DNA from 4 places in the Eleftheria terrae genome. Region 3 is predicted to be linked to each of the others. Evidence: riboswitches for the same ligand, from Rfam matches in the RefSeq annotation. Region 3 holds a riboswitch; each other region holds the start of a gene.
The links. A riboswitch is a leader RNA that binds a small molecule or an ion and turns the genes downstream of it on or off. The one in region 3 is predicted to bind cobalamin.

Region 1: it holds a riboswitch for cobalamin, as region 3 does, so the genes downstream of both, N7L95_RS04090 (TonB-dependent receptor) here and N7L95_RS01655 (TonB-dependent receptor domain-containing protein) in region 3, are expected to answer to the same signal.
Region 2: it holds a riboswitch for cobalamin, as region 3 does, so the genes downstream of both, N7L95_RS03265 (acyl-CoA dehydrogenase family protein) here and N7L95_RS01655 (TonB-dependent receptor domain-containing protein) in region 3, are expected to answer to the same signal.
Region 4: it holds a riboswitch for cobalamin, as region 3 does, so the genes downstream of both, N7L95_RS26265 (HupE/UreJ family protein) here and N7L95_RS01655 (TonB-dependent receptor domain-containing protein) in region 3, are expected to answer to the same signal.

What each region holds. Positions count from the first base shown of each region.
Region 1 is NZ_CP106951.1:908,875-916,288, forward strand. Features, by position in the region: gene N7L95_RS04080 (YbfB/YjiJ family MFS transporter) at 1-501, opposite strand, end outside; gene N7L95_RS04085 (LysR family transcriptional regulator) at 570-1,457, shown strand; cobalamin riboswitch at 1,543-1,788, shown strand; gene N7L95_RS04090 (TonB-dependent receptor) at 1,944-4,121, shown strand; gene N7L95_RS04095 (PepSY domain-containing protein) at 4,130-5,785, shown strand; gene N7L95_RS04100 (outer membrane beta-barrel protein) at 5,882-6,532, shown strand; gene N7L95_RS04105 (penicillin acylase family protein) at 6,544-7,414, shown strand, end outside.
Region 2 is NZ_CP106951.1:681,697-689,110, forward strand. Features, by position in the region: gene N7L95_RS03255 (LysM peptidoglycan-binding domain-containing protein) at 1-209, shown strand, start outside; gene mmsB (3-hydroxyisobutyrate dehydrogenase) at 234-1,136, opposite strand; gene N7L95_RS03265 (acyl-CoA dehydrogenase family protein) at 1,234-2,394, opposite strand; cobalamin riboswitch at 2,550-2,772, opposite strand; gene N7L95_RS03270 (hypothetical protein) at 2,835-3,443, opposite strand; gene N7L95_RS03275 (polysaccharide deacetylase family protein) at 3,440-4,489, opposite strand; gene N7L95_RS03280 (protein kinase domain-containing protein) at 4,499-6,295, opposite strand; gene N7L95_RS03285 (TRAP transporter large permease) at 6,753-7,414, opposite strand, start outside.
Region 3 is NZ_CP106951.1:282,455-289,868, reverse strand. Features, by position in the region: gene yedA (drug/metabolite exporter YedA) at 1-89, shown strand, start outside; gene N7L95_RS01660 (galactose-binding domain-containing protein) at 175-2,760, opposite strand; cobalamin riboswitch at 2,981-3,217, shown strand; gene N7L95_RS01655 (TonB-dependent receptor domain-containing protein) at 3,285-5,180, shown strand; gene N7L95_RS01650 (FecCD family ABC transporter permease) at 5,194-6,195, shown strand; gene N7L95_RS01645 (ABC transporter ATP-binding protein) at 6,192-6,998, shown strand; gene cobO (cob(I)yrinic acid a,c-diamide adenosyltransferase) at 7,006-7,414, shown strand, end outside.
Region 4 is NZ_CP106952.1:507,345-514,758, forward strand. Features, by position in the region: gene N7L95_RS26260 (hypothetical protein) at 254-1,342, shown strand; cobalamin riboswitch at 1,429-1,703, shown strand; gene N7L95_RS26265 (HupE/UreJ family protein) at 1,831-2,511, shown strand; gene cobW (cobalamin biosynthesis protein CobW) at 2,522-3,571, shown strand; gene cobN (cobaltochelatase subunit CobN) at 3,592-7,395, shown strand; gene N7L95_RS26280 (magnesium chelatase ATPase subunit I) at 7,392-7,414, shown strand, end outside.

The sequences.
Region 1 (7,414 bases), 630 kb from region 3:
GAGCCACGCCAGCCCACCGGCCAGCATGATGCCGAGGCCCACGCCGACATACATCCAGCTGCCCCACTGCGACGCCTGCCGCCGGGCCAGCTCCGCCAGGCACCAGCTGCTGGCGCACACCATGACCCAGGCGCTGAAGACGCCGGCTGCGGCGCGCAGCAGCGCGCCCAGCCAGCCGGGCGCCACGGCGCCGTCCATGCATGCCACCGCCAGCGTGGCCAGCGCCACGCCGAGCAGGCCCAGACGCAGGCCGCGCTGCGGCTGGCCGGAGAACCAGGCCGCCGTCATGGCGCCGAGCAGGTAGCCGCCATAGTTGGCGGCCGCCCATTCCGCGCCTGCGGCCGCGCTCAGCGTGCCGTCGCGCAGCATCAGCGGCAGCAGCGGCGTGAAGGCAAAGCGGCCGATGCCCATTGCCACCGCCAACGCGACAAGGCCGGCCACGGTGATCGACGCCGCCGTCAGGTCAGGCGGCCGGTGAGCAAGGGAGGGGTCGGTACGCATCGTGTGGAGGATTGGACACCCGCAAAGGCATTCTGAATACTGAATTGTGGAGACATACAATTCTCCGCATGAGAATGATGGACCTGGACGACCTCCACATCTTCCGCTGCGTGGTGAGGGAAGGCGGCGTCACCCGCGCCGCCAGCCAGCTGCACCGGGTGCCTTCCAACGTCACCACCCGCATCAAGCAGTTCGAGGAGCGCCTGGGCCTGGCCCTGTTCCAGCGCCAGGGTCGCCGCCTGGTGCTCACCGATGCGGGCCGCACCGTGCTCGGCCATGCCGAGCGGCTGCTGCAGATGGCCGACCTGGCCGAGCAGGAACTGCGCAGCGGTGTCGTGCGCGGGGCGCTGCGGCTCGGCTCCCTCGAAAGCGCCGCCGGCGCCCGGCTGCCGCCGGTCCTGTCGGCCTTCCATGCCCGCTACCCGGAGGTGTCGATCGAGCTGCAAACCGGCACGTCCACCGCACTGCTGCGCCGGCTGGAGCGCTTCGAGGTGGAGGCCGCCTTCGTGTCCGAGCCGCTGGAGAAGGGCCGCCTCCGCAGCGTGCCGGCCTTCGACGAGGAACTGGTGCTGATCACCGCCAAGCAGGCGCCCGCCCCTCGCCGTGCGGCCGATCTGGACGGCCGCACCCTGCTGGCCTTTCCGCACGGCTGCTCGTACCGGCGCCGGCTCCTGGAATGGGCGGCCGAAGGCGGCGCCTCGCCCGGCCGCATCCTCGACCTGGGTTCGTACCACGCGATCGTCGCCTGCGTAGCGGCCGGCGCCGGTGTGGCCATCGTGCCGGCCGAAGTGCTCGACCAGGCCGTGCTCGGCAGCTCGGTGCAGCGCCATCCGCTGCCCGCGCGGCTGCGCGTCAATCGCACGCACCTGGTGTGGCAGGGCGAGGCGAGCGCGCCCCTGCGGGCCTTGATGGAGATGCTGCCGCCGCCGCGCGCCAGGCGGCGCACCGCGGCCTGAACGCAGCCACCCCTGGCCGCCTTGGCCGGCAGCCCTCTAGAATCCGCTCCCGCCACGGACGGCATCGCTGCCCGCGGCTCGCGGACGAAGGTGCCCGCGTTGCCCCTCGCGACGCGGGTTAAACGGGAAACAGGTGCGTGCTGCAGACGCTGCAGCGCAACTCCTGTGCTGCCCCCGCAACGGTGAGCGGATCGGGACGGTTTCATGCGGGCGCCAGCAGGCGCCCCAGCCACTGCGCACGAGAGTGCGTGGGAAGGCGAAACCTCCGTGGCGCCAGCGGCCCCTCGGGGCCCCGAGCGCCACACTCCGCCAGCCCGGATACCGGCCTTCGCCCATCCCGGAAGCTGCGGGCGTGCGGCAGACCGGCACACCGGTGCGACTGCCCGCAGGCCGCCCGGTGCCGCCCGTGCGTCGCCCTCCCCGGCTTCTTCCTGCAATGCAATGCAAGGCGGGCTGCGGGGACGCGGCCCGCCAGAGAGCTGGGCCATGAACGACCAACCGCGCCGCACCGGGGTTCTCCACTCCCGTGCGTTCCACTCCAGTGCCTTCCCCCCGGCCGCCGTGCTGACAGCCGCCCTGGCCGGCGCCGCCGCCCCGGCGAGCCGCGCGCATGAGACCACGCCGGCCACCCTGCCCGACATCAAGGTGCAAGCCCGCCGCGCCAGCGCCGGGGCGCTGGACCAACCGACCCGCACCGGCAGCCGGCTCGAGCTGACGCCGCTGCAGACGCCGGCCAGCATCGAAGTGCTGTCTGGCGACGCCGTGCGCGAACGGGGCGACACCTCGGTGCTGGAGGCGGTCAGCCGGGCCACCGGCATCACCGCCTCGCCCGCCCCCGGCAATGGCGGCAGCGCCCTGTCCGCCCGCGGCTTCGGCGGCCATGGGTCGGTGATGCAGCTGTTCGACGGCACCCGGCTGCAGGTCGGCGCAGGCACCGTCACCTTTCCCTTCGACGCCTGGTCCATCGAGCGCATCGAGGTGCTGCGCGGCGCGGCTTCGGTGCTGTTCGGCGAAGGGGCCATTGGCGCGGCAGTCAACATCGTGCCCAAGAAGCCATCCCGCCAGCCGGCCGCCCATGAGGCCCTGCTGGCTGTCGGCAGTGACAGCACGCGGCGTGCGGCCTTCGGCAGCGGTGGCGCACTCGATGAGCGCTGGTCCTACCGCCTCGACATCAGCCACCACCGCAGCAGCGGCTTCATGGACCGCGGCGACGCCCGCAGCCTGGCCGCCGGCGGCAGCCTGCAATGGGACCTGTCGCCCACGCTGGGCCTGCGGCTCTCGCACGACGAGGGACACCAGCGGCCGCAGCGCTACTTCGGCGTGCCGCTCGTCAACGGCCGGCTCGACGAGCGCAACCGGCGGCTCAACTACAACGTCGAAGACGCCGCCATCCGCTACCGCGACCGCTGGACCCGCCTGGAAGCCGACTGGGCACTGAACGAGCAGCTCCGGCTGCGCAACCAGCTCTACCGCCTGGAAAGCCGGCGCCACTGGCGCAACACCGAAAGCTATGCCCACCTGCCCGACAGCGGCCACGTGCTGCGCGAGGACTACCTGCAGATCGGCCATGACCAGGAACAAGTCGGCAACCGGCTTGACGTGGCGTTGGCGCATCCGCTGGGCCGCTACAGCCACCGGGCGGTGCTGGGCCTGGACCTCAACCGCATCCAGTTCCGGCATGCCACCGATGCGCCCTATGGCGGGCAGTCGACGGTCGATCTCGAGCGCTTCGACCCCGGCCGGTATGCCTCGCCGTCGAGCTACCGGCCGCGCTTTCGCACACGCACCCGCACTGTCGCGCTGTTCATGGAAGACCGCCTCGTGATCGACGACCACTGGTCGCTGGTGGGCGGCCTGCGGCGCGACCATGTCGACGTCGAACGCCACGACCTCGCCCAGCCGGCCGGCAGCTTCGACAAGACCTTTGCCTACACCACCGGCCGGCTCGGCGTGGTGTGGGCGCCGAGCGCGGCGCAGTCGGTGTATGCCCAGCTCGCCCGGGCGGTGGACCCGCTGGGCGGGCTGGTGTCGCTGTCTCCGTCGATGGCGCACTACGACCTCACCACCGGCCGCCAGCTGGAGCTGGGCTACAAGCAGCTGCTGGATCAGGGGCGCGGCGCCTGGTCGGTGGCGCTCTATCGCATCGAGAAGCGCAAGCTGCTCTCGCGCGATCCGCACAACCCCGCCCTGCAGCAGCAGATCGGCCAGCAGTCGTCGCAAGGCGTCGAGGCCACCGTGGAGCTGGCACTGGCGCGCACGCTGCGGCTGGAGGCCAACCTCGCCCGGCTGCATGCCCGCTACGACGACTTCGACGAAAAAGTGGGCCGCGCCGTCATCTCGCGCGCCGGCAAGACGCCCCCCGGCGTGCCGCAGCAAGCGGCCAACCTCTGGCTGCACTGGCGGCCGGCGCCCGGCTGGCAGGCCCGCTCGGGCCTTCGCCATGTGGGTCGCCGGCAGGTCGACACCGCCAACAGCCGGCAGCTCGGCGCCTACACGGTGGTCGACGCGGCGCTGGCCTGGCTGCCCCGGGGCGACCTGGAAGTCACCCTGCAGGTGGACAACGTGTTCGACCGCGACCATGCGCTGTCCACCTCCAACGACGGGCAGCAATGGCTGCTGGGCCGGCCGCGCTCGGTCGAGCTGTCGGCCCACCTGCGCTTCTGAGGCCGGCCATGGGGCACTTCCCGGGGCCGCTGGCACGCCGCCTCTGGCCGCCTTGCAGGCGCGCGCTGTACGCCACGCACCGCTGGCTCGGCATCGCCGGCTGCCTGCTGTTCGTGATGTGGTTCGCCAGTGGCCTGGTGATGATGTACATCGGCTTTCCGTCGCTGGACGACGAGGAACGCCTGCGCGGCTTGCGCCCGCTGCACCTGCACGAGGCCCGGCTTGGCCCCGCCGCGGCGCTGGCTGCGCTGCCCGCCGGAGCGCGGGCCGCAGCGCCCCGGCGCATGGGCCTGGAGATGCTGGCTGCCGGGCCGCAGGCCGGCCCGGTATGGCGGGTGGTGGACGCGCACGGTGGCCGGCATGCCGTCTCGGCCCGCGACGGCGCGGCACTGGCGCCGCTCGGTGCCCGCGAGGCAGCCACCATCGCATCGGCCTTCGCAGGCGGCGCCCCGGTCCGCGCGGTGGAGACGCTGGAGCGAGACCAGTGGACCGTGTCGGGCAGCCTCGACGCCTTGCGCCCGCTGCACCGGGTCGAAGTGGCGGACGCCGCGGGCACCGAGCTGTACGTGTCCTCGGTCAGCGGCGAAGTCGTGCGCGACACCACGCGCCGCGAGCGCGCCTGGAACTGGCTGGGCGCGGTGCCGCACTGGCTGTACTTCACGCCGCTGCGGGCCGACGCGCCGCTATGGCGCCAGGTGGTGCTCTGGGTGTCGGGCGCCGGCATCGTGGCCGCGGCCAGCGGCCTCGTCATCGGCGTGCTGCGGATGCGGCTGCGCCGGCGCTACCGGGCCGGGCACATCACGCCTTACGGCGGCTGGCTGGCCTGGCACCATCTGGCGGGCTTGCTGGGCGGCGTGCTGCTGCTGGGCTGGATCGCCAGCGGTTGGCTCTCGATCGACCCCAATCGCTGGTTCGAGCGCAGCGCGCTCGGCGCCGAGGCACTGGCGCGCTACCACGCGGCAGGCCGCACCGATGCCCTGCGCTGGCCGCCGGCCGCACCACCGGATGCGCGCGAGCTGCAGCTGCTGTGGATTGCGGGCCGGCCGCTGCTGCAGTGGCGCGACGGCCTCGGCCGCAGCCAGGTGGTGGACGCGGTGCGCGCCGCACCGGCGCCGGCCCTCACCGCTGCAGAGCTGCGGCAGGCGGTGCAGCGCCTGGTGCCGGGCGCCCCCGTCGCGCGCATCGACTGGCTCACCCGGGAAGACGCGCACTGGTATGGCCACCACCGGCCGCGCCGCCTGCCGGTGTGGCGGGTGGTGCTGGCCGATGCACGGCGCACCTGGCTGCACATCGACCCGGCCAGCGGCCAGGTGCTGGGCAGCAGCGACGACCGCGGCCGCCTGCGCCGCTGGCTCTTCAACGGCGCGCACAGCCTCGATTTTCCCTGGCTGATCCAGCGGCGCCCGGCCTGGGACCTGGTGATGTGGGCGGCCTGTGCAGCGGGCCTGGTCGTGTCTGCCAGCGGCGTGGTGATCGGTTGGCGTCGCCTGCGGGCCAGCCGCCGGCGCCAGTGCCGGCGGGGATGCCGCGGCCCGGCAGGCCCAGAGCCGCCCGGCGCTGGCGGGGCCGCGGGACCTCCGCCCGTCGAGCCCGGGCGGGGGGTGCCGCGCCACCAGGCAACGGCTCCCCCCGCGACCATCGCGCCTGCCCCGCGCGGCACATGACTTCCGGCACTGCGTGTTTGCTGCCCGGCTGCCCACACTGGCGACCGTTGCAAGGCCCGGCCCTGCACATTCCCCCAGCCACAGGAAACAACGCTCATGTCCCTCTCCCTTGCCCGCCACCGCGGCCTGGCGGCCGCCCTCTCCGTCCTGGCCGGCCACCTCCTGGCTTCGCTGCCTGCCCAGGCCCAGTCCGGTCCCCCCCTCAGCGAGAGTGCCGGCCGCTGGTACGCCGGCTTCGGCATCGGCCGGCCGCACCAGAGCCTGAAGACCGAGGACTTCAGCGTGCCGGGCCAGGCCCGCCAGCGTGGCATCGACCAGAAGAACATCTGCAGCAAGCTGTTCGGCGGCTACGAGCTGCTGCCCTCGCTCTCGCTGGAGATGCAGTACGCCTGCCTGGGCCGTGCCGAGCTGAAGTACAGCGGCGGCGCGCGCGAGACCTACGAGGCCGCTGCGCTGTCCTTCACCGCGGTGGGCCGGCTGCCGGTCACCGACCAGCTGAGCCTCTTCGCCAAGGGCGGGCCCTCGCTGCACTGGGCCCGCTCGGAGCTCCGGCGCAGCGGCCTGCGCGACGATCGCGAGAACAAGCTGCGCCACGGCCTGACGGCCGGCATCGGCATGGAATACCGCATCAACGAGCACTACGGCCTGCGCACCGAGCTGGAGACCTTCCAGGGCATCGGCCGCAAGCAGGCCCCCGGGCGGGCCTCGGCCCATCTGGTCTCGGCCAGCCTGTTCTACCGCTTCTGAGCGAGGTCGCCATGTCCGCCCGCTCCACCCCCGCCGCCATCGCCGTGCTGCTGCTCGCCGCCTGCAGCGGCGACGGCCACGACAACGACAACGACAACAAGACGTCCTACCAGGCAGAGATCCGCCGCACCTCCTGGGGCATTCCCCACGTGGTGGCCGACGACGAGGCCAGCCTCGGCTTCGGCATCGCCTATGCCTATGCACAAGACAACGTCTGCAGCATTGCCGAGAAATTCATGAGCTTGCGCGGCGAGCGCTCGCGCCACTTCGGCCCGGGCAAGCAGGACGCGCAGGCACCGTTGCCGGAGAACATCGCCTCCGACTATGCCCAGCGCCTCATTCAGCATGACGGCGCCGTGCAGGCCTACTGGCAGGCCCAGACCCCCGAGGTCCGCGCCCTGCACACCGGCTGGGTGGCGGGCTACAACCGCTTCCTGAAGGACAGCGGCCCCGGCGGCCTGCCCGCCGCCTGCCGCAACGCTGCCTGGGTGCGCGAGATCGACCACACCGACCTGGTGCGGCTGATGCGCTACTACGCCACGCTCAATGGCCTCAGCGGCCAGCCCGCGGCGCTCGCCGCCGCACAGCCGCCGGGCGCCGAGCCCGCAGTGGCAGAGGCCAAGGCCGCCGCCCGCCGCGAACCGCGCCTTGCCCAGGCGCTGCCGCGGCGCCCCCGCACGGCCAGCAACGGCGTCGCCTTCGGGCGCGCCGCGAGTGAGAACGGCCGTGGCCTGCTGCTTGGCAACCCGCACTTCCCGTGGTCGGGCATCGAGCGCATGTACCAACTGCACCTGACACTGCCCGGCAGGATGGATGTGATGGGGGCCACCCTGCCCGGCCTGCCGGCGGTGGGCATCGGCTTCACCCGCGATTTCGCCTGGA
Region 2 (7,414 bases), 400 kb from region 3:
CTGCCGCGGCCGGCAAGGCCGCCCAGCTGCGCAAGCAGCTGGTCTCGCGCCACACCGTGAACGCTCGCAGCGCCTTCGCACGGCAGGACCTGGACGGTGCCATCCGCCAGTGGGACCGGGTGCTCGAACTGGACCCCGAGAACGACACTGCCCGGCTGGAGCGCCGCAAGGCCGTGTCGCTGAAGGAGAAGTTCAAGACGCTGAAGTGAGCCCCTGGCCCGCCGTCCGCCACCTCAGGCCGCCGGTGGGCGCAGCAACTCCAGGATGCTGGAGAAATCGCGGCCGCCCTGGCCGGCCGCGTTATGGAGCGCGTACAGGTTGCGCGCCAGTTCGCCCAGCGGCGTCGGGGTGCCGCTCTGCAGCGCCGCTTCGGCGGCCAGCCCCAGGTCCTTGAGCATCAGCGCGCTGGCGAAGCCGCCGCTGTAGCCACGCGAGGCTGGCGCCGTCGGCATCACGCCCGGCCACGGGTTGTAGACCTCCAGTGCCCAGTTGCGGCCGGAGCTGCGCGAGATGATCTGCGACAGCACTGCGACGTCCAGCCCATGCGCCGCGCCGAGTTGCAGTGCCTCGGCCGTGCCGGCCATCAACACCCCCAGCAGCATGTTGTTGCAGAGCTTGGCGGCCTGCCCGGCCCCGGCCGCGCCGGCGTGGAAGACCTGGCTGCCCATGGCCTGCAGCACGGGCTGCGCCCGTTCCAGCGCAGCCGCCGGGCCGCCGACCATGAAGGTGAGCGTGCCGGCTTCGGCTCCCGCGGTGCCGCCGGACACCGGCGCGTCCAGGCAATCGATGCCACGCGCCTGGCAGCGCTCGGCCAGCCGGCGGGCGGGATGCGGGCCGATGGTGGAGCAGTCGATCACCAGTGCGTCGGCATCGATGTGGTCGAGCAGGCCGTCCGCCACCCCGTCGCCCAGGTAGAGGCGCTCGACATGTTGGGCCGCCGGCAGCATCGAGATCACCACCTCGGCGTCGGCCACCGCCTGCGGGCCACTGGAAGCCACCAGCCCGCCCGCTGCGGCGAAGGCGGCGCATGCCGCCGCCGACGGGTCGAGGCCCAGCAACTGGTGGCCGGCGCCCAACAGGCGGCGCGCCATCGGGCCACCCATGTTGCCGAGGCCGAAAAATGCGATGGTCGTCATCCTTGCCTCCTGGCGGGCTTGCCGCCCTCGTGTACAGACACAGCCGCGAAACAGGCGCCGCCAAGGGCGCCCGGGACGATCATGCGCCCTTGGCGCCTCACCTCAGGTGCTCCAGGTCAGGCTGCTCCAGCAGGTGCCGGGCGACGATGACCCGCATGATCTCGTTGCTGCCTTCCAGGATCTGGTGCACCCGCAGGTCGCGCAATAGCCGCTCCAGCGGGTAATCGCGGGTGTAGCCATAGCCGCCGTGCAACTGCAGCGCCTGGTTGCAGACCTCGAAGCCGGCGTCGGTGGCCAGCCGCTTGGCCATCGCGCAATAGACGCTGGCGTGCGGGTCGTCGCGGTCCAGGCGCGAGGCGGCCAGGCGCACCATCTGGCGCGCGGCGGTCAGCTCGGTCGCCATGTCGGCCAGCTTGAACTGCAAGGCCTGGAACTGCGCCAGCGGGCGGCCGAACTGGCGCCGCTCGCAGAGGTGCCGGCAGGCGGCGTCCAATGCGCCCTGGGCCCCGCCGACCGAACAGGCCGCGATGCCAAGGCGGCCGCCATCGAGGCCGCGCATCGCCATGCGAAAGCCCTCGCCCGCCTGGCCGAGCAGGTGCTGCGGCCCGACCTGCACTGCATCGAAGTGCACCGCCCGGGTGGGCTGGCTGTTCCAGCCCATCTTCGCTTCCCGGCGCCCATAGCGGATGCCCGGTGTGTCGGCCGGCACCGCGAAGGCCGAGATGCCGTCGGCCTGCGGGCCACCGGTGCGGGCCATGACCACCAGCAACTCGGTCTCGCCGGCGCCGGAGATGAAGGCCTTGCTGCCGTCGATGCACCAGCCGTCGGCGGTGCGCCGCGCGGTGGTGCGCAGCGCGGCGGCGTCGGAGCCGGCACCCGGCTCGGTGAGGCAGTAGGACGCCAGCGCAGTGCCACTGGCCAGCCGCGGTATCCACTGCCCGGCCAGGTCGGGCCGGCCCCAGCGCGCCACCATCCAGGTGGCCATGTTGTGGATGCTCAGGTAGGCCGTGGTCGAAGGATCGACACGCGCCAGTTCCTCGTACACCAGCGTCGCGTCCAGTCGCGACAGGCCGCTGCCGCCCAGGGGCTGTGGGGTATAGAGCGCGCAGAAGCCGAGCTGGCCGGCCAGCGCGAGCTGTGCTTTTGGAAAATGCCCTTCCTGGTCCCAGCGCGCGGCGTGGGGGGCCAGCTCACGCTCGGCGAAATCGCGCGCAGCGCGGCGAAAGGCTTGCTGGTCTTCGTTCAGTTCGAAGTCCATGCGGTGCTGCTCCTCATCAGACGACGAGGCGAGCGGCAGCCACCGGCCGGATGGACCTGCACATCCATCCAACCGTACGACAACAGGCGTCCGCGCACCCCGCACCGCTCGCCCACCGCAAGCGGAACGCTTGAACGCGGCCGACGCACGAGGGCACCGGCGCGCGCATGCAGGCCGGTCTCCGGACTTGCAAGCCCTGCCGCGTCGCCTTCCCGGAGCCTGAACGCACTCCAGTGGCGTCGATGACGCGGCCACCCTTGCCTACCGTTGCGGGGGCAGTCGCGGCCTGCGCCGGCGCCTGGGGGCCGGCCTCACCGCGTTCCCGTTTCACTCTCGCGAGGAGACATCCTGGAGAGCACCTGCATGCGGCGGACCTTAGCAGAAGCCCCCAGTGTCGCCAAGCCGGCGCCTGCGCTCCAGCAGCCGGGGCGGCCGCCGCCTCAGCGCACGGCGCCGCTGCGGCGGCCGGGCGAGGCGGTCAAGGCGTCATCGGGCTGCGCCACCATGAAAGGCGACGATCCAAGCCGCTTCGCGAGCGTGATGCGCGAGTACTTGCCGAGGTAGTTGCGCCGGTTGCGCTCGCGCTCGATGGCGCGGAGGGCATCGGCGGCCACCTCGTCGTCCGGCTTCAGGGCCAGCACGGCCAGGTGCTGCGACGCCGCACGGTCGAGCTCGCCACGACGCTGGAACTGCTGGGCACGCCGCGCGTGTTCGGCGACGGCCAGCTCGATGTGCCGGCGCACGTCGGCCAGGCGCTCGCGGTATTCGTCCACCTCGGGGCGCAACACGGTGAGCAGTTCCCAGCTGACGGCCGCATCGGCCAGCCGCCGCTGCTGCGTCTGGGTCTGGGCCCGCTGGCGCAGCTCGCTTTCGTAGCTCGCATTGCGGGAGCCCTGCACGGCCGGCAAGGGCGCGGGTGCCTCCTCCGGCGCACTGGGCGGGCCGCCGGCGCAAGCCAGCAGGCCCAGGGACAGGCCGCCAGCGGCCGCAAGGCGGGCACTGCGTGCCAGCACGGAAGCAAGACGGAAGGCAGGAAGAGGCGATGTCATGGCTTGCGTGTTCCCTGCGTGACCTGCAGCTTGGCGCGGAAGGTGGTGAGGCTGTCGTCTCGGTAGATCATGCTGCGCCGGAGCATCAGCGGCTGGGCGAAGAAGGCGTTGCCACCCGGATTGACGGTGACGGCCATGTCGTACTTGTTGCGCTCCATGGCTTCGAGCACCGCTTCGTTGGCATCGCCGTAGGGATAGGCGAAATGCCGCACCTTGACCTTCTTCAGCTTGCGCTCGAGCACCTCGCGCGGCACCTGGGCCTCGGCCTGCAACTGCTGGCGGTAGGCGGCTTCCGGCAGGCCGGGCGGCCGATCCAGCAGGTTGCGGTGGGTCTTGGAATGCGCCTGGATGTCGACCAGGCCGGAATCGGCCAGCTCCTGCAGCTGGGGCCAGCTCAGCGCCTCGCCGCCACCGATGAAGTCGGTGTAGACGAACAGCGTGGCCGGCATGTTGTACTTGCGCAGCAGCGGGAAGGCATAGCGGTGCACCGACTCGAAACCGTCGTCGATCGTGATGACCACCGAGCGCTTGGGCAGCGGCTGGCCGCCTTCCAGGTAGGCCATCAGCTGTTCCAGGCGGATCACGTGGTAGTCGTTGCGGGCCAGCCATTCGAGCTGGGCCGCGAAGCTGGCCGCCGACACCGCCATCTTGCCGCCCACCGTGCCGAAGCGGTGGTAGCAGAGGATGGGCACCGTCTGGTAGTAGTCGGCGTAGATGCCGGACGGATTCAGCGTCTTCAGCGGGATGGCGAGCGGCTCGCCGGCTTGCGCCTCGTCGATGTTGTTGAAGTCGCCGATCACCCAGTAGCGGTCCTCGTCGCCGAGGAAGCGGCTGGCAATGCTGCGCAGGTTGTCGCCGGGGCCCGGCTGGTAGATCACGAAGCGCGGGCTGCGGCCCAGGATCTCGCCCGAGCCGTTGCCGGTCGCCGGGCCGGTCGGCAGGCCGCCGCAGGCGGCCAGCAGGCAGGCCAGGCTGCCCAGCGCGAGGCCGCGCAGCGCCCCCGCGATGCGGCCCGTGGCAGGCCGCCGTGGTGTGGATGAACCCATCTGTACTCCCTAGGGTGCCGGTTTGGAGGCGCTGCTGCCGGCCGCAGTCGTGCCGTGCTGGGTCGCGCCGAGCGGCGCGCCGGTGGTCAGGCCGAGGTTGCCTGATTGACGGTCTTGCAGGGCCTGCGCCATCTGGTCGAAGGCGACATACAGCTGGCCGAACTCGTCCTTGCGTTGTTCGCGGATGCGGTGGTCGAAGCGGCCGCGGGCGATCTCGCCCATCGACTCGGTCAGCAACTTGATCGGCTGGGCGAACCAGTTGGCAACAAAATACATCGCGATGGCCACCGCGAGCACCGTCACGACCACCAGCACCACCATCAGGATCATCGACAGCCGGGCCACCTGCGCCAGCGGCTGCTCGGGCAGCCCGAGCGCGACCCGGCCGACCTGCTTGTCCTGGAAGGTGATGGGCACCTGGAAGCCGAGCACCGTCTTGCCCTGCACGGTGTAGCGCGACACGGCCACGCCGCCCTCGCGCTGGCCCAGGGCCTCGCCCTGCGGGGGCTCGTAGGGCCGGCCCAGCAGCGCCGGCCGGCTGGCCGCGCGCACGATGCCTTCGCGGTCGATCACGGTGACGCTGTCGAAGTCGCGGGTCTTCATGACCTCCTGCACGCCGACCTCCACCGCCGCCCAGTCCTCCGACAGCGCCGGCACCGCGTTCTGCGCGGCAATGAAGCGCGACAAGGCGGCGCCGTAGTCGGTGACCTGGCTGATCATCGCGGCGTACTGCCGCTGCGTGATGACGGTGGCGGTGATGGCCATCACCACCGCGACGATCAGCGCCATCATCGCGGCCCACTTCACGCGCAGCGGCACGATGCGGGGGCGGTCCTTCTCGCGGGCGGCGGCATCGACCTCGGCCAGCACCTTGCCGAGCGCCTCGGCCAGTTCCTTGCCGCTCTGGAAGCGCCGGTCCGGCGACTTGGCCAGGCAGCGGTCGACCACCCGGCGCAAGGCCGGCGGCAGCCCGGGGCGCAGCTTGTCGATCGGGGTCGGCTCCTGGTTGGCGATCTGTACCGCCAGCGCCACCAGGCTCTCGCCCAGGAAGGGGCGCTGGCCGGTGAGCATCTGGTAGAGCACGATGCCGGCCGAGAACAGGTCGGAGCGACCGTCGATCTTGTGGCCCTGGGTCTGCTCGGGCGACATGTACTGTGGCGTGCCGAGGATGTCGCCGACCCGGGTGCGCTGGTCGGCGCCGCTTTCCATGTGGGCGATGCCGAAGTCGGTCACCTTGATGGTGCGGCTGCCCTTGGGGCGCAGGATGTTGGCCGGCTTGATGTCGCGGTGCACCACACCGCGCGAATGCGCATAGTCGAGCGCCCGGGCCAGCTGGATACCCATCACCAGCACGTCGCGCAGCGGCAGCGGCTTGCCCTGGTCCATCAGCTCGTTGAGGGGCTGGCCCTCGATCAGCTCCATGGCCATGTAGGGCCGGCCTTCGATCTCGCCGACGTCGTGCACGGTGACGATGTTGGCGTGCGACAGCCCGCCGGCCGCCCGCGCTTCGCGCAGGAAGCGGGCCCGGTAGCCCTCTTCCTCGCACAACGACGCATGCAGGAACTTGATGGCCACGTCGCGGCCGATGCCGGGGTCGTGCGCCTTGAAGACGGTGGCCATCGCCCCGCTGCCCAGGCGCTCCAGGATCTGGTAGCGGCCGACTTGGCGCACCGCGGCGCTGCCTACGGCGGCGCTGCCCGGCAACGTGCCGGCGATCGGCCTTTGCGGCTGGGCCAGCGGCGGCGCCGGCGGCACGGCGGGCGCGGTGGGGGTTTGCACCGGCGGCACCGGTGGAACGGGGGCCATGGGCGCCACCGGCGCGGCGGCCACGCTGGGCGGCACCGGCGCGGCCGGCGTGCTGGCGGGCGCCAGTGTCGACCAGATGCGGGTCGCGTCATCCTCGTGCGGCCGAGCCGCCGGGGACGGCGTGTCCGTCAATGGGTCCGGGCGACGCCCGCTTGAACTTCCTGCTTCTGACATGTTGCTTGCTCTTTCCTCCCTGCCGGGCCTAGCGCCGAGCCGGGGGTACACCCGGGGGGCGGCAGGGCCGTCCTCACCTGTCTCCGGCCGGCGCCGTCACCTCGGTCGCGGCCGGCAGTTCTCTGGCGGAAACTTCGGGAGTTTGCCCGGTTCGGACGATAAATCCGCGACCCGGTGGAAACAACAAGAAACAAACCGCTTGTTCGCGGGGGGTCAGCCTGAGTTAGTGGCTGCCCGCCGAAAGCCGGCGGCGGAGCCCGCCGCCCGCGCCGCGGCGGCCGCCTCACTTCAGCAGCAGCTCCGGCAGCCACATCGAGAAGGCGGGCACGTAGGTCACCCCCAGCAGCGCGACGAGCAGCGCGCCGTAGAAGGGCCAGATGGTGCGCATCACCTGCCCCACCGACACACCGCCAATCGCACAGCCGACGAATTGCACGGTGCCGACCGGCGGCGTGTTGAGCCCGAGTGCGCAGTTGAGCAGCAGCATGATGCCGAACTGGATCTCGCTCATGCCGTAGTGCTGGGCGATGGGCAGGAAGATGGGCGTGCAGATCAGGATGGTTGCCGCCATGTCGAGGAAGGTGCCGAGCAGGAACAGGATGACGTTGATCAGCAGGAAGATCAGCCACGGGTTCTCGGTCACCGCAGCCAGCGCCCGGCCGGTCAGCTCGGCCACGCCGTAGAGGCTGATCAGGTAGCCGAAGATGCCCGAGATGCCGATCAGCAGCAGCACGATGCCGGTGGTCTTGACCGCCTTGGCCCCGGCCTTCAGGAAGTGCTCCCAGCTGAGGCTGCGATAGACGAGCACGGTCAGTCCCAGCGCGTACAGCACTGCCACGGCCGCCGACTCCGTGGCGGTGAACACGCCGGAAAGAATGCCGCCCAGGATCACCACCACCACCAGCAGCCCCGGCAGCGAGGCCGCGAAGCTGCGCGCGACGATGG
Region 3 (7,414 bases):
ACATCACCCGCTTCGAGTGGGCCGCCGCTGGCGTGGTGCTGTGCGGCGTGGTGCTGATGCTGCGCGGCGCCGCCTTGCGCGCGCGCTGACGCGGGCCTGGTGGCAACGAGGCCTTCGCACGGACACTCGGCAAGGCCGCCCGGGATGTCTCCGGGTCAGCCTGCCGGTGCAGCCTCAGCGACCGATCACCTCCACCTCGGCCAGCGACAGCGTGCTCTGCCGGTTCAGCCAGATGCGCACATAGCGGCCGGTCTGCGCCTCGGACAAGGCCACCTCCAGCGCACGTTCGCCCTTGAGCGTGTCGACGTGGTAGACGCCGACGCCGGGACGCGCCCGCTCCTCCTCCAGGCTGCCGCTGCCAAAGGGTGTGTCCGACACCAGCACGTCGAAGTCGGCCAGCAGCTCGCTGCAGCAATCGATGCGGTTCCACAGTCGCACCCGGCGTAGCGGGTGCACCGCGCCGAGGTCCACCTCCCACCAGGGCTGGAAGGCCTCGCCGGTGAAGGTCAGCGGGCCGTCACGCCAGGTGGCGTTGAAGCGGCCGTCCACCGCCCGGCTGGCGACCCCGCCGGCCGCCGTGTGGGACTGCCGGGCCGGCTTGCGCAAGGCCAGGTTCACCGGCCCCTCCTCCACCTCCACCTCGGCCAGCGCGAGCACGTTGGCTTCGGACTCGCCGCCCTGGCCGCCCGAGCCGGAGAGGTCCGGGTCCGACTGGCGCTGCACCCGCACGCCGTGGCCGACCACCGCGGTGCCATTGAGCAGGGTCAGGTCCACATGCAGCCGGTCGGGCGACTGCAGCAGGTTCTCGGCATTGAGCAGGCCTGAGGTCCAGACCGGGTTGCCGGCTTCATCCAGCACCGACACCGTGATGTCGCGCAAGCGGCTGCGGCAGTCGTCGGTGTCCCGGCATTCGCCCAGGCGGTTGAACAGGCTGATGCCAGCGATCGGGCGGCCGCTGCCGAAGTCGAGCTGCCAGCTCGGGTCGACATTGCTCGACGAGGTGGCGCTGTAGGCAGACCAGCTGCCGTCGATGGCGGCGCCGGCGTCGCGAAAGCCGCTGGTGCTCGATTGGCTGGCCCAGCCCTGGTAGGCGACGTTGGCCGAGCCGCCGCGCACCTCGACGATGGCCGCCGAGGACGGCACGCCCTCCTCGTCGACCACATGCAGCTGGTAGTGGCCCGGCGGCAGCAGCGTCTCGCCCAGCTCGCCGAGGTGCAGCTGTACCCGGTTCATGGACTGCGAGAACGGCACCGGCACGTAGCGCAGGTCGGTGCTGTGCCCATGGGTGACGGCGCCGGCCGAGATCAGCGCCACCGAGGCGATGCGGCGGCTGTCGGACAGGCGCAGCGAGCCGTCCTCGCCCTGCCGGAAGTACGGATCCACCCGCTTGATGGCCGGCCGGTCGGCCCAGACCACCTCGCCGTCCCAGCGCTTCTTGAAGAAGTAAGGCGGAAAGAACACCTGTGCGGTTTTCGCAAAGACCGGGCCCGGCGAGCCGCCACCGGTGTTGAGCACCGCCCCGTTCGGCAGCAGCAGCGACGTGGAGTGGTACAGGCGGGCGGCCGCGGCCGGTGCCCAGGTGGCCCACTGCCCGGTGTCGGGGTCCCACATCTCGGCCGGCATCACCGCGGTGCCGACACCGTTGCCCCGGGTGGTGCCGCCGGTGACCAGCACCCGGCCATCCGGCAGCATCAGCGAATTGGGATAGTTGCGGGCGAAGTTGAGCTCGGCCGTCGGGCTGCTGACGGGCAGGTCACCGGCGATGTCCAGCACGGTGGCCTTGCGGGTCGCGGGCTCGCGGTCGAAGTCGGTTTCGCCGCCAGCGATCAGCAGCACCTTGCCGGGGCGGTACATCACCGAAGTGCCCGCCACGCCCAGCCGGTGGCCCGCCGGACCGAGCACGGTGAGGCGGCCTTCGCCCTGCGGGTCGAGCTGCCACAGCAGGTCGTTGGAGACGCCGACGATCAGGCCGTTGGGCGCCAGGTAGGCACGCGGATACCAGAAGCGCTTCTCGGTGGCGCCGAACGCCTCCTCGCTGCTGGCACCGGTGAGGGGCCGCCAGCCCTCGGCGGCGGAAAAGATCTCGGGCGTCACGCCATAGGCCGGCGGCGTGATGCCGCCATTGTTGCCGCCCACCACCACCACCCGGTTGTCGGGCAGCTTCACCAGCGTGCCGTACCAGCGTGGCTGCTGCATCTGCGAGGCGCGGGCGATCAGCAGGCTGCGGTCGGGGTCGTACTGGGCCGTCTTCCAGAAGGTGTTGCCGCCAACGATGAGCAGCAGGCCGTCCGGGCCCATCACCGATGCGCTGCAGAAAGAGTCGAGCTCGGTCGGGCTGGCGACTTCCCGGTGTGCCGCGGGCGTCAGGCCGATGCGGGTGTCCCACTCGTCGAAGGTGACCGCCTTGCGGGTGCGCGGGTTCTCCTCGTTGGCACCGTAGGTGAGGATGCGGCCGTTGGGCAGCACGTTGGCATGGATGCCGAGCAGGGGCCAGTCGACCACCGGCGTCCACATGCCAACCAGGTGGGCATCGGCCGTGGGGGTGACGGTGCCGACCAGGCCGTCGAGTGCCGGGGCGATGACGGCCGCCTGGGCCGTCTCGCGATCATCGGCCGCCTCGGCGGCCGGGGCGGCTCTGCTGCCGTCCGTGTCGGCATCGCCGCCGCCTCCGCCTCCGCCGCCGCAGGCCGCCAGGGCGGCCAGGATCCAGGGCGCGACCAGGTGGCCAAGCACAAGGCGAGGCCGCTTCAGTATCAACATGCTGACTCCGTGAGGTCCCGTGACGGGCGGGGGGGGCCGCTGCGGCGGTTGCCCGTTGGGACGGGGTTGTTCTTCGTGGCCCGAACGATATCGGCAAAGAAGTGGGCACGCGCCCACCCAGTCAGGGGCCTTGGCAAGGCGGCCCAGGGCGCGCCGTTTGCTTACGAGGCGTCCCAATTGCTTCACGTGTGCTGGATCAACCGGGAAGTCTGCAACGCTCTCATACAATCATCGGGTTGGTGCTCGCGCGGCCGGTCGGCTGCGCGGTTAAACGGGAAGCAGGAGGGGCCGGTGCCGCAGAGGTGCCGATCCTGGCCTGCGCTGCCCCCGCAACGGTCAGCAGACGAAGCGCACCGTGCTTCAGCGCCGGTTCACCGCCACTGGCTCGGCAACGAGTTGGGAAGGCCACCGGCGTCGGTCTGCCAGCCCGGATACCGGCCAACAGGGGGGCGTGCACAGCACGCCCGAACGGCTCGGCCCTGCGGGGAAGCAGGCACGAGCATCGATCGACTGCCTTTCTCGCGATGACCACACGATCGTCCACCATGCTGCATGGTGTGTTGCCGCTGGCGCTGGCCGCTGCCTTTCCTTCTTCTTCCTGGGCCGATGCCGAGGCCCTCCACCTGCCGGAGACGGTGGTGACCGCGACGCGGCTGCCCCAGCCCGTGCAGGACGTGGTGGCCGACGTGTCCGTCGTCACCCAGGAGGAGCTGCGCCGCTCCGGCCAGACCACCTTGCGCGAGGTGCTGCAGCGCCTGCCCGGCGTGCAGATGAGCAGCAACGGCAGCTATGCGTCCAACACCCAGCTGTTCATGCGCGGTGCCGAGCTCAGCCGGATGGTGGTGCTGCTCGACGGGATACGCATCGGCTCGGCCACCTCGGGCGCTGCAGCCATCGAGAACATCCCCGTCGCGCAGATCGAGCGCATCGAGGTGCTGCGGGGCCCGGCAACCACCCTCTACGGCGCCGATGCGGTGGGTGGCGTCATCCAGATCTTCACGCGCCGCGGCAGCGCCGGGCAGCAGTACGAGGCGCAGGCCGGCTTCGGCTCGCACGGGCTGGTGAAGTCCAGCGGCAGCGTCAGCGGCGGCGGCCCCGGCTGGGGCTATGCGCTCTCGCTGTCCGGCGAACGCGCCAAGGGCATCAGCAGCCGCACCCGCGAAGGCGGATCGCTCGACTACAACCCGGACGACGACAGCTACCGCAGCGGCTCGGTGGCCGGCTCGCTGAACTGGACCGTCGCGCCCGGGCACACCATCTCCACGCAGTGGTTCAGCGCGCGCAACATCCACGAGTTCGACAGCACCTACTCCGACCCGCTCACCTTCGGCAGCCCGCTGGGCCTGACCTCCGCCACCACCGATGCCGAAACCCGCGGGACCACCACGAACTGGGGCGTGACGATCGACAACCGCCTCAGCGAACGCTGGCAGTCCAGCGTTCGCCTCGGCCTGACGCTCGACAAGAGCGCCAGCGTCTACGAGCGGGCCTCCGATGGCGCGCGCGATGGGCGCTACGACTTCGACACCGAACGCCTGCAGTTCGGCTGGCAGAACACCTTCTCGATCGGCAGCGACAAGGTGATCGCGGCGCTGGAGCGGGTCGAGGACGAGGTGGACAGCACCACCCCCTACACCGTCAGCCGGCGCCACACCAACAGCGCCCTGCTGGCCTACTCGCTGGACCGCGGGCCCTGGATCGGGCAGGCGGCGGTGCGGCGCGACCACAACTCGCAGTTCGGCGGCTTCACCACCGGCAGCCTGAGCCTGGGCTACCGCCTGACGCCGGCCCTGCGGCTGACCGGCAGTGCCGCCAACAACTTCCAGGCGCCCACCTTCAACCAGCTGTACTTCCCTGACTACGGCAACCCGGCGCTGCGCCCGCAGCGCAACCAGGGCCGTGAACTCGGCGTGAAATACGACGACGGGCGCTGGCAGGGCTCGCTCACCTTCTACCGCAACCACATCCGCGGCTTCATCGACACCGTGACGGCCAAGCAGACCAGCCGCGCCAAGATGTCCGGCGCCACGCTGCAGGCCGGCTGGCGCAATGCCGACTGGCACATCGACGGCTCGTTCGACATCCTCGATGCCAAGGACGAGGCGACCGACCGTGAACTGGTGCGCCGTGCAGACCGCACCGCCCAGCTCACCGTGGAAAAGCAGGCCGCCTGGGGCAACGCCTTCGTGGAATGGTTGCTCGTCTCGGATCGCGAAGACACCGCGGTGAAGGGCCGCCGGCCACGCCTCGGCGGCTACGGCCTGCTGAACCTGGGGGCGCAATGGCGGCTGGCGCCGGCGTGGACGCTGCTCGCACGCCTCAACAATGCGACCGACAAGGACTACACCACGGCGTACAGCTATTCGACGCTCGGCCGCACCGCCTTCATCGGCATCCAGTTCAGCGGCAGCCGCCCCTGAGCGGGCCGGCAACATGCGAGCGACACGGCCGCCCCTGGTCTTCCTGATGCTCGGCCTGGCCGCCGGCGCCAGCCTGCTGCTGGCCGTCGCCGTGGGCAGCCAGGCGCTGTCGCCCGGCGCGGTGCTGGCCGCCCTGGCGGGCCAGGCGCAAGGAATCGATGGCGACATCGTGCTGCAGCTGCGCCTGCCGCGCGCCCTGTGCGCCCTGGCCTGTGGTGCCCTGCTCTCGCTGTCCGGCGCGCTGCTGCAGGCCTTGCTGCGCAACCCGCTGGCCGATCCGTACGTGCTGGGTGTGTCGAGCGGCGCAGCGGTGGGCGCGCTGACGGCACTGTGGGCAGGCCTCGGCTGGTGGCTCGTGAGCGCCGGTGCCTCGGCCGGCGCGCTGGTGGCCACCGGCGCGGTCTTCCTGCTCGGCGCCCGGGCCTTTCGCCGGCAGGCCGACAGCACCGAAGCCGGCGTGCACCTGCTGCTGGTGGGCGTGATCCTGAGCGCGGGGTTCGCGGCGATCGTCTCCTTCATCCTCTCGGTGGCGCCGGAGCAGCAGCTGCGCAGCATGGTCTTCTGGCTGCTCGGCGACCTCAATGGCGCCGACCGCTACGGCCTGCCGCTGGCCGGCGCCGCCCTGCTGCTCGGACTGGCGCTGCTGGTCGCGCGTGACCTCAACCTGATGCTGCTCGGCGATGCCCAGGCCGCGTCGCTCGGCGTGGAGGTGCGCCGCGTGCGCGCGCTGGTGGTGGTGCTGGCCTCGCTGGCGGCCGGCCTGGCCATCACGGTGGCCGGCAGCATCGGCTTCGTCGGCATGGTGGTGCCGCATGCGCTGCGGCTCTGGCTCGGCAACGACCAGCGCCTGCTGCTGCCAGCCTGCGCGCTGGGCGGTGGTGGCTTCCTGGTGCTGGCCGACACGCTGGCCCGCAGTGTGGTGGCGCCGATGCAGCTGCCGGTGGGCGTGCTCACCGCGCTGATCGGCGTGCCGGCCTTCCTGTGGCTGCTGCTGCACCGCGGAGGCCGGCCATGAGCGAGGAGATGCGTCCCGCTGCCGGCCCGGCGGTGCTGTGCACCGCCGGCCTGGTGGTGGAGGCCGGCCGCCGGCGCCTGGTGGACCGGCTCGACTGGCAGGTGCGGCGTGGCGAGCGCTGGGCCCTGCTGGGCTTGAACGGCTGTGGGAAGACCACCTTGCTGCGCACGCTGGCCGGCCTGCTGCCGGCGGCGGCCGGCGAGGTGCGCTACGAAGGCCGGCCGCTGGCCGCCCTGCCCACCCGCACGCTCGCCCGGCTGCGCGCCTGGTGCCCGCAGCACCACCATGACGTGTTCGCGATGAGCGCACTCGACGTGGTGCTGGCCGGCCGCCAGCCCTATGCCGGACGCATGGGCTGGCTGGCACCCGGCGACCTGGCCATCGCCCGCCGCTGCCTGGCCAGCTGCGACGTGGGCCACCTGGCCGAGCAGGATGTGCGCAGCCTCTCCGGCGGCGAGCGCCAGCGTGTCGCGCTGGCCGCCGCGCTCGCGCAGGAGACGCCGGTGCTGCTGCTCGACGAGCCCACCGCCCACCTCGACGTGGCCCACCAGCTCGGCCTCACCGGCTTGCTCGCCACACTGGACGAGCGGGCGGTGCTGATGTCGCTGCACGACGTGAACCTGGCGCAGCGCTGCTGCACGCATGCGCTGCTGTGCCTGCCCGCACGCACCGGCCCGCCCCGCTGGGCGGCCGGCCCGCTGGCCGAGGTGCTGACCGAGGCGCACCTGGCACAGGCCTATGGCTGCCGGATGAAGCCTGTCATTCTCGACAGCCACACCTATTACTTGCCAGCGCAAGAATAAAGGACACATGAGCATGGACACACCGGAAGACGAGGCCCTGGCCGAGCGCCACCGCCGCCGCATGCAACGCAAGAAGGAAGTGGTCGATGCAAAGATCGGCGCCGCGCAGCGCGACTGCGGCCTGATCGTCATCACCACCGGCAACGGCAAGGGCAAGAGTTCGAGCGCCTTCGGCATGGTGGCGAGATCGCTCGGGCATGGCATGAAGGTCGGCATCGTGCAGTTCATCAAGGGCGCCATGCCAAGCGGCGAGGAGCATTTCTTCCGCCGCTTTCCCGAGGAGGTGCGCCTGCACGTGATGGGCGAGGGCTACACCTGGAACACGCAGGACCGCGAGCGCGATGCCGCCAAGGCCCGCGAGGCCTGGTCGATCGCGGCCGGCATGCTGCAGGACCCGGCCCTGGGCCTGGTGGTGC
Region 4 (7,414 bases), on a different replicon from region 3:
GTGGGTGGGAGTGCAGCGGCAGGCCGGTGGCCGGCGTCGCATCGACCGCGGCATTAGGCCGTTTCTTCGCGCGTTCGCCCGGTTTGCGCAGGCAAATGTTGAAAGTGGACTTTTCCCCGTGGCGGCGGCCCGCGGCAGGGCGGACGGCGGGTGGGGGCAGCCCGCCGGCAGGCAGGGCGATTGCCCGGTCATCGGCTCGACACGCCGGCCCGACAGGCTGGCGGCTTTTGTTGTCTGGACAAAGGAGCTCCCGATGCCACGTTCCATGGTCGCCCTGGCCACATGCGCCGGCGTTCTTCTCGCGCCGGCCGTCGTGCCCGCCGCCACCCCTGCCGAGCTGGCTTATCACCATGCGCCGGTGCACTACCAGGACACCGATTCCAGCGATGCGGCATCGGACTACCTCACCGCCTACGACTACGACGGCGACCGCGTCACCACCAACAACTGGGATCACCGGGGCGACGGGCTCTGGCCGGCCACCGTCTACTACTCCGTGGTGGAGAGCTGCAGCCACTACTTCATCACCTATGCCTTCTATCACCCGCGTGACTGGTCCGACACCATCTTCGACCAGGAGCACGAGAACGACCTGGAAGGCGCCCTGCTGTCGGTGCGCAAGGATGGCTCGGCCTTCGGTCGGCTGGAAGGCATGATCACCGTCTTCCATACCGACTTCTATGCCTATACCCCGCCTGGCAGCCCCTACGTGGGCGGCCACGAGGACATCGACGGCACCTTGTCCTTCGAGCTGCACGAGGGCGTCAGCCGCGTCAAGACGGTGCAGGAGGCCAAGGGCCATGGCCTGAAGGCCTGGCCCTACACCTCCGATTTCAACGGCGCCGCCGACCAGGACGGCGTGATCTACTACCCCAGCCTGGGCACCGCCGGCCATCCGGCCTCGGGCAACGATCGCCAGGTGCCCTATCGCCTGGTCGACATGGCGGCGCCGGGCGGGCTGTGGGCGGCCGCGTTGGACGAAGCCGTGCAGCCGGGTGCGCAGGCGCAGACCTTCAACAGCTGGGGCAGCTTCAAGGGCGACAGCAGTGGCGGCTGCGGTGCCGGCCTCAAGAGCTGCAGCAGCCATTCGGCCAATGCGCCCTGGGGCTGGGACGACGGCAACGACGGCGCCAGCCACCGTGGCGAATTCGCGCTCGACCCGGCCCGGCTGTTCTCCCATTACTTCGGCAACCTGGGGAGCTTCAGCCAGCAGTACCTGAGCCATCCCTTCCTGGCCGGCCTGCGCAGCCGGGGCTTTGCCAGCGGGCAGGTGCCAGCCGGCTTTCCTGCGCAGCTCGACCTCAACACCTTGTACGGCAAGCTGACGGCCGCCTGCTTCTAAGGGGGCCGGCTCCGGGAACCCACTCAGTGCAGGCGCCCGCCGTCCCTCTAGAATGGCCACGTCCTGGCGGACCGGGCGAAGCCCGGCCGGCAGGCGGGATCGACGGTGCCGACGCCTGCCAGCAAGGGGGGCGTGGGTTCAACGGGAAACAGGTGCGCTGCGCTTCGTCGAGCGTGGCAAGGCCTGTGCTGCCCCCGCAACGGTCAGCAGGCAAGGAAGGGTTCAGGCAGGGGCCGGCGGTGCCCTGCAGCCACTGCACGCAGCCGCGTGCGGGAAGGCGAGCCCCTTTCCGCAGGGTGGTGCCGCCTCGGCGCCGCCCGGCTCTGCAAGCCCGGATACCGGCCGTCGTCCCTCACTCGGAAGCCGCGGGAGGGCGGCGTCCGGGCTGTTCCTGCGGCCGGAGCCGGCGCGGGAATGTCCGGGCTGTACCTCTCACGGCATCACGTTCGCCACCCGGCCGGCGGGGACGCCGGCCTGAAGAGGATGTCATGGACCGTCTGCTCCTTCTGCCTTCCCCTCGCACCAGGGCGCCTCACCGTGCCTGGACGGGCGCTGCCGTGCGCGGCGGTGCTGCCGCCTTCGCGGTGCTGGCCTCGCCGGCCTTCGCCCACCACGCCATGGGAGGCGCCATGCCCGGCACCTTTGGCGAAGGGCTGCTGTCCGGCCTCGCGCATCCGGTGATCGGGCTGGACCACCTGGCCTTCGTGCTGGCGCTGGCGCTGTTGGTGGCGCGGCTGCCACTGGCACTGCGGGCCGGCCTGGCGGGTGTGTTTGTCGCCGGCTCGCTGGCCGGCACGGTGCTGCACCTCAATGCCGTCACGCTGCCGGCCGGCGAGCTGCTGGTGGGCCTCAGCGTGGTGGTCGCCGGGCTCGCGCTGCTGTGGCGGCGGGCGTTGCCGGCGGCAGTGCTGTGGACGGCCCTGCCGGTGGCCGGGCTGCTGCATGGCTATGCCTACGGCGAATCCATCGTCGGTGCGGAATCCACGCCGCTGCTGGCCTACCTGTTCGGCTTCGCGCTGATCCAGGCCGGGCTGGTCGTCGCCGTCTCCACGGTGGCCTCGCGGTGGACCGTGCCGCAGCTGCAGCGCGCCGGCCTGGTGGCCGGCACGGTGGTCGGCGTGCTGGGAGCCTACTTCTCCTTCGTGCAACTGGCGCCGCTGGCGGCCTGAGGGAGGGCACGTGCTGACCACCAAGATCCCCGCCACCGTCGTCACCGGTTTCCTGGGCAGTGGCAAGACGACGCTGCTGCGCCATGTGCTGCAGAACGCGCAGGGCCGGCGCATCGCGGTCATCGTCAACGAGTTCGGCGAGCTCGGCATCGACGGCGAGATCCTCAAGGGGTGTGGCATCGGCTGCGACGACGACGGCCGCGAGCGCCCCGGCCAGCTCTACGAGCTGGCCAACGGCTGCCTGTGCTGCACCGTGCAGGAGGAGTTCTTCCCGGTGATGCAGGCGCTGGCCGAACGGCGCGAGCAGATCGACCATGTGGTGATCGAGACCTCCGGCCTGGCCCTGCCCAAGCCGCTGGTGCAGGCCTTCAACTGGCCCGGCATTGCCAATGCCTTCACGGTGGATGCCGTCATCACCGTCGTCGACGGGCCGGCCACCGCGGCCGGGCAGTTCGCGGCCGATCCTGCGGCGGTGGACGCGCAGCGTCGGGCCGATCCCGACCTCGACCATGAATCGCCCTTGCACGAGTTGTTCGAGGACCAGCTCTCGGCCGCCGACCTGGTGGTGTTGAACAAGATCGACCTGATGAGCGAGGCCCAGCGCCGCGAGGCCGAGGTGCTGATCCGGGCGGAGATCCCCGCTGAGGTGAAGATCGTCCCGGCACGGGGCGGGGAACTGCCGGTGGACCTGCTGCTGGGCCAGCAGCGGGCGGCCGAAGCGCACATCCACCTGCGCGAGAGCCACCATGACCACGAGGAGGCGCACGAGCACGACGAGTTCGACTCGCTGGTGCTGGAGCTGCCGGCCGTCGATCGCGAGCGCCTGATGGCGGCGCTCGCCGGCCTGGCGGCGGCCCACACGCTCTATCGCGTGAAGGGCTTCGTGGCACTGCCGGGCAAGCCGATGCGGCTGCTGGTGCAGGGGGTGGGCCGGCGCTTCGATGCGCACTTCGACCGCCGCTGGCGCGACGACGAGGCGCCGTCGACCCGGCTCGTGTTCATCGGCCAGGGGCTGGACGCGGCGTCGCTGCGCGCCGGCCTTGCGCCGGCCCTGGCCTAGGCCGCCGGCATCCCCCCGCGATGCACCTGCTCAGCACCCGCCCCGGCGGTTTCGTCGAGGACGAGGGCGCGGTCATGCGACTCGGCCAGAGCCCGGCCGAGCTGGTGGTGCTGAGTTCGGCCGACACCACCTTGTCGCTGCTGGCCCGGGCCTACCGCGAGCTGCAGGCGGGCGAGCCCGGCTGGCCCGGCCTGCGGCTGGCCAACCTGATGTTCCTGCGGCAGCCGGCGTCGCTCGACTTGTATGTGGACGAGGTGCTGCAGCATGCCCGGGTGGTGCTGGTGGACCACCTGGGTGCCGAGTCGGCCTGGCCCTACGGCGTGCAGCGGCTGGGCGAGCTGGCCTCGGCACGGGGGCTGCGGCTGGCGATGTTCTCGGGCGACCTGCAGGAGGACGTCAACCTGCTGCGCAAGAGCACGCTGCCGGAGGCGCTGTGCCGCCAGTGGTGGCAGTACCTGCGGGCCGGCAGCCTGCACAACGCGCGGCAATTGCTGCGCAGCCTGGCCCACGACGGTCTCGGCTGGGGCGAGCCGCCGCTGCCGCCGACGGCCCTGCCGCAGGTGGCGCTGTACCGGCCGCCCTGCCTGCAGGCCCCGGCGGCCGGCGCACGCCACCACGGTGCTGCCGCCACGCTGGACGAAGTGCGGGCCGGCTGGCAGCCGGGCGCCCCGGTGGTGGCGCTGGTGTTCTACCGCTCCCACCTGCAATCCGGCAACACGGCGGCCTTCGACAGCCTGGCGGCGGCGCTGCTGCAGCGTGGGCTCAATCCGCTGCCGGTGGCGCTTGATTCGCTGAAGGAGCCCCTCTGCCTGGCCGCCTTGCGCCAGCTGTGTGCCGAGCAGTCGGTGGACCTGGTGCTCAACAGCACCGCGTTCGCCGCGCTGTCGGGCGAGCTGGCCGAGCCGCTGGCCGGCGACGCGCCGGTGCTGCAGGTGCTGGTGGCCGGATCGGCCCGCGACGACTGGCTGGCCGACCCCCAGGGCCTGCGGCCCCGCGACATCGCGATGCAGGTGGCCCTGCCGGAGGTGGACGGCCGCATCGTGACCCGTGCCATCAGCTTCAAGGGCCTGGCCTACCGCTGCGAGCTGACGCAGAGCGACGTGGTGGCCTACCAGCCGGACGAGGAGCGCTGCCACTTCGTGGCCGAGCTGGCGCGGCGCTGGGTGCGGCTGCGGCGCCTGCCTGTGGCAGAGAAGCGGCTGGCCCTGGTGCTGGCCAACTACCCTGGCAGCGATGGGCGCCTGGGCAGCGGCGTGGGGCTGGACACGCCGGCCTCGGTGATGGAGATCCTGCGCCTGCTGCAGCGCGAGGGCTACCGGCTCGACGCGCTGCCGGCCGATGGGGATGCGCTGATGCGCCGCTTGCAGCAAGGCATTGCGGCCGACCCCTCGCAATGGCCGCTGCGCCCGGCCTGGCAAAGCCTGGCCATGGCCGACTACCTGGCCGCACTGGCGCGCTTGCCTGCCGGCATGGCGGCCGCGGTCACCGCCCGCTGGGGGGCGCCGGAGCAGGATCCGCTGGTGCGGCAGGGCCGCTTCATGATCGCCGGCCTGCGGCTGGGCCAGGTCTTCATCGGCATCCAGCCGGCCCGCGCCTATGGCGAGGCTGGCGCCGCGAGCTACCACGATGCCGAGCTGGTGCCGCCGCACGGCTACCTGGCTTTCTACTTCTGGCTGCGGCAGGCCTTCGGGGTGGACGCGGTGGTGCATGTGGGCAAGCATGGCAACCTGGAATGGCTGCCGGGCAAGAGCGTGGCGCTGTCCGGCAGCTGCTGGCCGGACGCCATCCTTGGCCCCTGGCCCCATCTCTATCCCTTCATCGTCAACGATCCCGGCGAAGGGGCGCAGGCCAAGCGGCGCGCACAGGCCGTGATCATCGACCACCTGATGCCGCCCCTCACGCGGGCCGAGAACCATGGGCCGCTGCAGGACCTGGAGCGCCAGGTCGACGAGTACTACGAAGCCCTGTTGCTGGATGCCCGCCGCGCGGCCCAGCTGCGCACGCAGATCCTGGCCGAGGTGCGCCGGCAGCGCCTGCACGAGGAACTCGACGCGCCATCCGCCGAAGACGACGACGGCCTGCTGGCACGGGTCGATGCCTACCTCTGCGAGTTGAAGGAAACCCAGATCCGCGACGGCCTGCATGTCTTCGGCGTTTCCCCGCAAGGCCGCCAGCGGCGCGACACCCTGGTGGCGCTGGCCCGCTTCCCGGCCGGCGACGGGCAGGGCCGCCAGGCCAGCCTGTTGCAGGCGCTGGCCCGCGACCTGTTCCCGGGGCACGCATTCGACCCTTTGTCGATCGACGCGGCGCTTCCCTGGCAGGGCCCGCGGCCGCCACTGCTGGCGGCCGTGAGCGACGCCCCCTGGCGCCACGAGGGCGACACCCGCGAGCGCCTCGAGTTGCTGGCCCAGGCGCTGCTGGACGCGGCGGTGCCGCCCGGCCTGCCACAGGCGGCCGCGGTGCTGCAGCGCGTGCATGACGACCTGGCGCCGCGGCTGGACGCCTGTGGCCCGCAGGAACTGCAGCAGCTCTCACGCGGGCTGCAGGGCCGCTTCGTGCCCCCCGGCCCGAGCGGCTCGCCCAGCCGTGGCCGGCCGGACGTGCTGCCCACCGGCCGCAACTTCTACAGCGTGGACACCCGTGCCGTGCCGACCCCGACCGCCTGGACGCTCGGCCTCAAGTCGGCCCGCCTGCTGGTCGAGCGGCATCTGCAGGAGCAGGGCGACTATCCGCGGGCGGTGGGCCTGTCGGTGTGGGGCACCGCCACCATGCGCACCGGCGGCGACGACCTGGCCCAGGCCTTTGCGCTGATGGGCGTGCGCCCGCGCTGGGCGCCCGGCAGCCACCGGGTGGTGGACATCGAGGTGCTGCCGGTGGCGGTGCTGGGGTGGCCGCGCATCGACGTCACCCTGCGCATCTCCGGCTTCTTTCGAGACGCCTTTCCGGCCGCGGTGCAGCTCTTCGATGCCGCGGTGCAGGCGGTGGTGGCGCAGGCGGATGAAGACGCCAGCCAGAATCCCTTGCGTGCCCGGGTGCTGCGCGAGCGAGATGCCCTGACGGCCGCCGGCCTGGCGCCCGAGGCGGCGCGGCTGCAGGCTGGCTGGCGGGTGTTCGGCTCGCCGCCGGGGCACTACGGCTCGGGCCTGCAGCCGCTGTTCGACCACGGGCAATGGCAGACCGATGAAGACCTGCGTGACGCCTATGTGGCCTGGGGCGCCCATGCCTATGGGCAGGACGCCGCGGGGCAGCCGGCGGCCGAGGCGCTGACGCGCCGCTTGCGCGAGATCGACGTGGTGGCGCACAACCAGGACAACCGCGAGCACGACCTGCTCGATTCCAACGACTACTACCAGTACCAGGGCGGCATGGCGGCCGCGGTGCGCAGCCTGAGCGGGCGCCAGCCGGCCCTCTACCACGGCGACCATGCCAACCCGCAGGCACCGCGCATCCGTACCCTGCGGGAGGAGATCGCGCGGGTCGTCCGGGCCCGGGTGGTCAACCCCAAGTGGCTCGACGGGGTGAAGCGCCACGGCTACAAGGGCGCCTTCGAGATGGCGGCCACGGTGGACTACCTGTTCGGCTACGACGCCACCGCCCGCGTGCTGGGCGACCACCAGTACGCGCTGGTGGCCGATGCCTACGTGCTGGATGACGCCACCCGCGCCTTCGTCGAGCGACACAACCCGCGCGCCCTGGGCGACATGCTCAACCGGCTGCTGGAAGCCATGCAGCGTGGCCTCTGGCAGCAACCCGGCGGCTACCGCGAGGCGCTGGAAACCCTGCTGCTGGCCCACGAACAAGAGATGGAAGGAACCGCACGATGACCGCCCCCCACGCGCTGCC